DNA from 2 places in the Acidovorax sp. LjRoot204 genome. Region 2 is predicted to be linked to the other one. Evidence: predicted binding sites of a transcription regulator. Region 2 holds the regulator's gene; the other holds the start of a gene.

Region 1 (3,362 bases), on a different contig from region 2:
GCAGCGCGTCCTTGGTCACGCCCAGCTCGGTCAGCAGCGCAGCAAACGCGGCGTTGGTGGGGGCAAACACAGTGAAAGGGCCAGCGCCTTGCAGTGTGCTCACCAGGCCCGCGGCCACTACGGCCTCGACGAGGATGCTGAAGTCCGGCAGGGCCGAGGCCGTGGCCACGATGTCCTTGTCGGCGGGCAGCAGCACCTTGTCCACCAGATGCACCACGCCGTTGCTGGCCTGGATGTCGGTGCTGGTGATGGTGCTCACGCGGTTGCGGCCGTCGGTGATCTTCAGGCCGTTGTTCGACTCGATCTTGAAGAAGCCGCCCGACACCGGCGTGATCGCCTTGCCCAGAGGCACATCAGCCCGCATCACCTTGCTGCCCAGCACGTGGTAGGTCAGCACGGCGGTCAGCAGGGGCTTGTTGGCCAGCAGCGCTTCCTTGGTCACGCCCAGTTCGGTCAGCAACGCCGCAAACGCCGCGTTGGTGGGCGCGAACACGGTGAGCGTGCCTGTGCTCAGCGTGGGCGCCAGGCCTGCTGCGACCACGGCTTCGACCAGGATGCTCAGCTCGGGGGTGTTTTGCGCCAGCTCGACGATGTTGCGCTGGGGTTCGTCGTCGCTGCCCCCGCAGGCCTGCAACAGGGTGGTGCTGGCGCCCAGCGCGGCGGCCATCAGGACGGTGCGGCGATTGAATACGGTGTTCATGGCGGCTTCTCCTCGTGAATGGATGGTGGGTGAAAAGAGCGGTGGTGCCAGTGGCTTACTTGGGCATCAGCACCGTGTCGATCGCATGGATCACGCCGTTGCTGGCGGCCACGTCGGCGGCGATGACCTTGGACTGGTCGACCATCACGCCCATGTTGGTGGTGACGGTGAGTTCCTGGCCTTGCACGGTCTTGACCTTGCCCGCCTTCACATCCTTGGCCATGACCTTGCCGGGCACCACGTGGTAAGTCAGCACCTTGGTCAGTGCGGCCTTGTCAGCCAGCAGGCCGTCCAGCGTGGCCTTGGGGATCTTGGCGAACGCTTCGTCGGTGGGGGCAAACACTGTGAACGGGCCGGGGCCCTTGAGGGTGTCCACCAGACCGGCGGCCTGCACGGCGGCTACCAGGGTCTTGAAGTTGCCCGCCTTCACGGCGGTATCGACGATGTCTTGCGCCATGGCGCTGAAGGTGGCGCCAGCGGTCAAAGCGAGTGCAATCAGGGTCTTCTTCATGGGTCGTTCCTCTCGGTTTCGATGGAAATGACACGCCAAGATGGGCGTGGCGCGAATGTATAACCATTTGGTACGAAAGTAAACTGATTGGTTATTCAGTAACCCTTTAGTCGTAACGAGATGAAAAAAAGCCCTGCAAGGCAGGGCTTTGGGGTGGGCGTTGCGCCGTTGTGCGCTGTGGACCTGCGCGTTCAGCGAACGATCAGCAGCGGCACCTTGCTGTGGGCCAGCACCTGGGTGGTCACCGAGCCCATCACCAGCGTGGCGATGGCGCCATGGCCGTGCGAGCCCATGACCAGCAGGTCGAACTTGCCGGTGTCTGCCACCTTGGCAATGGTCTCGCCCACCGCGCCGACCTTGACGCTGCGCTTGGCATCCACCCCGTGGCGGCCCAGGAACTTGCACACCGGGGCGAGGATTTTTTCGGCTTCTTCAGCGTGGTAGTTGTCGACCACTTCCTTGCCCAGCGCGGCGCGTGCACGGGGAGGCAGCGGGGCCTGCACCGTCAGCACGGTGTAGGTGTGGGTGCCGCCCAGCAGTTCTTCGTGGGTGGCCAGGTAGGCCAGCATTTTCTTGGTGTAGGCGCTGCCATCGACAGCAAGCAGGATGTTCATGGTGTTCTCCGAAAAAGGATGAAGCAGACTACTCTGCGCGGGTGCCTGTTGTCTTGACCTGGGTCATGTTGTTCTGTTCGGCGCGTGGCGGATTCGTACGAACCGCGCACCGATCATACGGTGACCATGCAGCGCGGCTGAAACGCTATCTGCTCGCCCTTGCGCGCATAACCCAGCGGGTTGGCCACCACCCGGCACTGCCAGGCGGAGCCATCGCTGTGCGTGCCCTGGGCGGTGTAGTCGCTGGGCGCATGCAGGTGGCCGTGCAGCCACAGCGGGGTGTACATCAGCAGGTCGTCCAGCGCGTTGCAAAACCCCGCCGTGCCAGGCACCAGGCCGTAGCGGGGGTCGGCGCTGCGCAGGCTGGGCGCAAAGTGGGTGACAACCACGGTGGCACCGTCAAATGGCTGCTGCAGCGCATCGCGCAGCCACTGCTGGCAGACCAGCGCCTGATCGCGCATGGGTTCGGCCAGAAACGGCTCCGCGTGGCGCGTGCCACCGGTCTTGCGCAGGTAGAAGTTGGCCGCGCGAAAAGCCTTGTCGCGCAGCTTGAGCCGGCGCGTGAGGTCGGTGGTGCCTTCGTGGTCGGCCAGCGCGTCGAAATCGCTCCAGAGCGTCGTGCCGACAAAGCGCACGCCTTGCAGCACCAGGGTTTCACGTTCGAGCCACGCAATGCCCAGGCGGTCGCAGGTCCGGCGCAGCCGCAGGTGCGCGGCATCGAAGTCCTGGGCGTCGTACTCATGGTTGCCGGGCACAAACAGCACGGGGGTCGGCCAGCCTGCATGTTGGGACAACGGCGAAAACCGGGCCAGGCCGAAGTCGTCGTCGTCCAGTTGAGAGCCCTGCTGGTAGGAGCCCACGTCCCCCGCCAGCACCAGCACATCGGCGCCAGGGGCGGGCTCGGGCACAAAGTGGGGGTGTGCCTCCAGATGGAGGTCGGACAAAAGCTGGATATTCATCAGCCGTGCAGTCTAAGGCGTGCCGTGCAGGTCCTGCCCCGGAAAGGTGCGCCGTGCTGACCGTGCAAGCGCCTGCAGCAGCCAGGTCATTGCAGCCTGCTGGGGGCCGCGCCGGCGCCACAGGGCATCCACGTGCACGGCGGGCACGTCCAGCGGCAAAGCCCGTTGCACCAAGGCGTCGGCGATGCCGGTCACTGGCACAAAGTGGCGCGGCAGCACGGTCAGCAGGTCCGAGCCCGACACCACCCGACCGGCCGTGAAGAATTGGTTGACCGTGATCACCACCTTGCGCTCGCGGCCCAGCGACGCCAGGGCTTCGTCGATGAAACCAAAGGGCCGGCCCGAAAAACTCACCAGCATGTGCCGCGCTGCACAGTAGGTGTCCAGCGTCAGGGGCGCGTCGGCCAGAGGGTGGCCCTGGCGCATCACGCACACGTATTCGCCGTCGTACAGCCGGCGGCTTTCAAAGGCGACCACGCCGCCTGATTGCGCCCGCGCGGTGAGGTCGGCCAGTGCCGCTGGAAAGTAACCCACAGCCATGTCGGCCGCCTCTTCTTCGAGCAGACGCCGGGGGTCGC
Region 2 (3,362 bases):
AGCGCGCGTGGACTGGAGGGGCTGGAGGTGGCCTCCGAGGCCGAAGTGGATATTGGCGCAGCAGAGTCGCGCTGGGTGGCCGTGCGTTTGCAGATTCCGTACGGTTCCGCCACGTCGGGCTCGCATGCGGTTCAGTTTGACGTGCAGGCCGTAGGGGCAGCTGCCCACGTGACGGAAAAATCCGTGTTTCTTGTGCCGCGTTGAGCGGCATCCCGGTGGGGCCTTTCAGGGTCGCACTTTGACCGATATTGTTGAGGAGTAGAGCACCATGTCTTCAAACCCTGCCATCGCTACACCGGCAGTTCCCGTGCCCTGGTGGAAGTTCGGCCATGTGTGGCTGGTGATTGCCGGGCCTGCCATCGTGATCGTGGCTGGCTTTGTGACGCTGTGGCTGGCGATTTCTCGGCCTGACCCGGTGGTGGCCGAGGATTACTACCGCCAGGGCATTGAGATCAATAAGACCTTGGTGGCACCGGAGAAAAGCCTGGCACCGGCACTCAAGGCCCGCAACCATGCGGCCACCCCCGTGCAAGACCAACCACGCTGACAACCCTCCGGTCGCTGTCCCCAGCGACCCCAGGCAGCACCAGGAGACAGAACCGATATGTGGACGCAACGCCTGATGTGGATTGCATGGCCCGCCTTCTTGATGGCGGGCGTGCTGGAGATGCTGGTTTTTGCCATGGTGGACCCCCAGGACCTGCACTGGTTCGGCCAGCCCCTGGCGCTGTCACGGCAAGGGGTGTACACCCTCGCATTTTTTGTGTTTTGGGCCATCACCATGGCCACGAGCGCATTGACGACACTGCTGTCCATGTCTCCGTTCGAGGTCAACCGGTGCCCGGTGCCCGATGGGGAGCGCCCCGACGATTGCCGCAAGACATCGTCCTGCCCCTGAGCCCTTTTCGCTTGCTTGTCTGGGCATGCAATGCATGCCGTTTCGCAAGAGATGGTTGTACTTTGTGCTGAACCGACCCTCTGCGTGGAAGTGGTTCAGTGTCAGTGTCGTCAGTGGCAGGTCTGCTGGCTGTTCACAATGCGTCGCAGGGCATCGGTGTCGAGAATGCGCACATGGCGCTGTTTGACTTCCACGATCCCTTCTTCCACAAACTTGGAGAAGGTCCGGCTGACCGTTTCGAGTTTGAGGCCGAGGTAGCTGCCGATTTCTTCGCGCGTCATGCGCAACACCAGTTCCGACTGCGAGAAGCCCCGTGCATGCAGGCGCTGCACCAAGTTTAGCAAAAAGGCAGCCAGGCGTTCCTCGGCACGCATGCTGCCCAGCAGCAACATCACGCCGTGCTCGCGCACGATCTCGCGACTCATGATCTTGTGCACGTGGTGCTGCAGGGCTGTGACTTCGCGTGACAGCTCTTCAATGCGGTCGAAAGGCATGACACACACTTCAGCATCTTCAAGTGCCACCGCATCACAGGTATGGTGGTCATTGACGATGCCGTCGAGCCCGATGATCTCGCCCGCCATCTGAAAGCCCGTGACCTGGTCGCGACCGTCTTCTGTGGCCACGCAGGTCTTGAAGAACCCGGTGCGGATGGCATACAGGGACGTGAAGGACTCGCCATTGCGAAACAGCGTGCCTCCGCGTTTGACTTTGCGACGGACGGCAACCACCTCGTCAATGCGCTGGAGCTGCTCTTCGTTCAAGCCCACGGGCATGCACAGCTCGCGGAGGTTGCAGTTGGAGCAGGCGACTTTGATGGTGAGCGGGTTCATAGGCACATGGACTTGGGTTGTTGGTCGAGCATATCGTGCTTGCCGTACACGAACCTGAATACAGGGCGCGGGCGAGCGGCTGACCTTCATCAAATTGTCGCCGTATCCCTTGTTGGTTCACTTGATGCAGGTCAAGGACATGTCCCGGAGCCTACGGCACAGTCAAGGTGTACGCAAGGAAATTTCCCCATGACTGCTGTTTCGCCAGATCTTCTGCGCCGCTTTGACGTGCCAGGGCCCCGTTATACGTCCTATCCAACGGCCGACCGATTTGTGGAGGCCTTCGGTCAGGAAGATTATGTGCTGGCGCTGCAACAGCGCCGTTCGGGCACGCTGGCCAAGACCATGCCGCTGTCCCTGTACGTGCACATCCCGTTTTGCGAATCCCTGTGCTACTACTGCGCCTGCAACAAGATCATCACCAAACACCATGACCGCGCCGAGGTCTACTTGCGCTACCTGAGCCGCGAGATCGACCTGCACACCGCGCACTGTGGCGTAGGACAGGTGGTGAGTCAATTGCACCTGGGCGGTGGCACGCCCACCTTCCTCTCAGATGCGGGCTTGCGGGAGCTGATGGCCATGCTCAAGCGCAGCTTCACGCTGGCGCCCGGGGGCGAATACTCGATCGAAGTGGATCCGCGCACGGTCAACTCCGAGCGTCTGGCGCTCCTGGCTGAATTGGGTTTTAACCGCCTGAGTTTTGGCGTGCAGGACTTTGATGCCGAAGTGCAAAAGGCCGTGCACCGCATTCAGCCTGCAGAGCAGGTTTTTGCGCTGGTGGAGTCCGCCCGCTCGCTGGGCTTTGATTCGGTGAACGTGGACCTGATCTACGGCCTGCCGCGCCAGACGCCAGAGTCTTTTGACCGCACGCTGGCGCAGGTGGCGCAGCTGCGGCCTGACCGCATTGCGTTGTATGCCTATGCACACTTGCCGGAGCGTTTCAAGCCACAGCGTCGCATCATCTCCGCCGAATTGCCCACGGGCGCGAGCAAGCTGTCCATGCTCTCGCGCTCACTCGATGCGTTCATGGACGCTGGGTATGTCTATGTGGGCATGGACCACTTTGCTCTGCCTACCGACGCACTGGCTGTGGCCAAGCGCCAGGGACGCTTGCACCGCAACTTCCAGGGCTACAGCACGCAGCCAGACTGCGACCTGATTGGGCTGGGCGTATCGGCCATCGGCCGGGTAGGGGCGACTTACAGCCAGAACTCCAAGACGCTGGACGAGTACTACGACTTCCTGGACCAGGGGCGGCTGCCTGTGGTCCGCGGGCTGGCCCTGACCCGCGACGACCTGGTGCGCCGCGCGGCCATCATGGCCCTGATGTGCCAGGGCGAGCTGCTGTTCGAGCCGATGGAGCAGGCGTGGTTGATCGATTTCCGCCAGTACTTCGCAGCAGAGTTGGCGCAGCTGGAGGGTATGCAGGAGCAGGGGTTGGTACGGGTGGGTCCGGAGGGCATTGAAGTGACCGCCACCGGGTGGTTCTTCGTGCGCGGTATCGCCATGGTTTTTGACCGTTATCTGCAGGCAGACCGCAACCGCGCCCGATTTTCGCGCATCATCTGACACCTATGCTTGCCACTGTTGGCTGGACCGCTTTGCTCATGGGACTCGCCGGCGGGTCC

The links. The regulator FNR, encoded in region 2, switches genes on or off when oxygen is low (the NO sensors DNR and NnrR bind a similar motif). The targets are predictions, from matches to a motif close to TTGATNNNNATCAA.
Region 1: AC04MI_RS20375 (universal stress protein) is a predicted target of FNR. The motif match lies at 1,879-1,892, and genes of this name have one in related genera.

Annotation. Positions count from the first base shown of each region.
Region 1 is NZ_JBGFFF010000154.1:6,663-10,024, reverse strand. Features, by position in the region: gene AC04MI_RS20385 (fasciclin domain-containing protein) at 1-700, opposite strand, end outside; gene AC04MI_RS20380 (fasciclin domain-containing protein) at 756-1,211, opposite strand; gene AC04MI_RS20375 (universal stress protein) at 1,403-1,825, opposite strand; gene AC04MI_RS20370 (metallophosphoesterase) at 1,939-2,784, opposite strand; gene AC04MI_RS20365 (LysR family transcriptional regulator) at 2,797-3,362, opposite strand, start outside.
Region 2 is NZ_JBGFFF010000027.1:24,130-27,491, reverse strand. Features, by position in the region: gene ccoG (cytochrome c oxidase accessory protein CcoG) at 1-204, shown strand, start outside; gene AC04MI_RS07725 (FixH family protein) at 269-547, shown strand; gene AC04MI_RS07720 (hypothetical protein) at 605-898, shown strand; gene fnr (fumarate/nitrate reduction transcriptional regulator Fnr) at 1,009-1,731, opposite strand; gene hemN (oxygen-independent coproporphyrinogen III oxidase) at 1,921-3,303, shown strand; gene AC04MI_RS07705 (sulfite exporter TauE/SafE family protein) at 3,309-3,362, shown strand, end outside.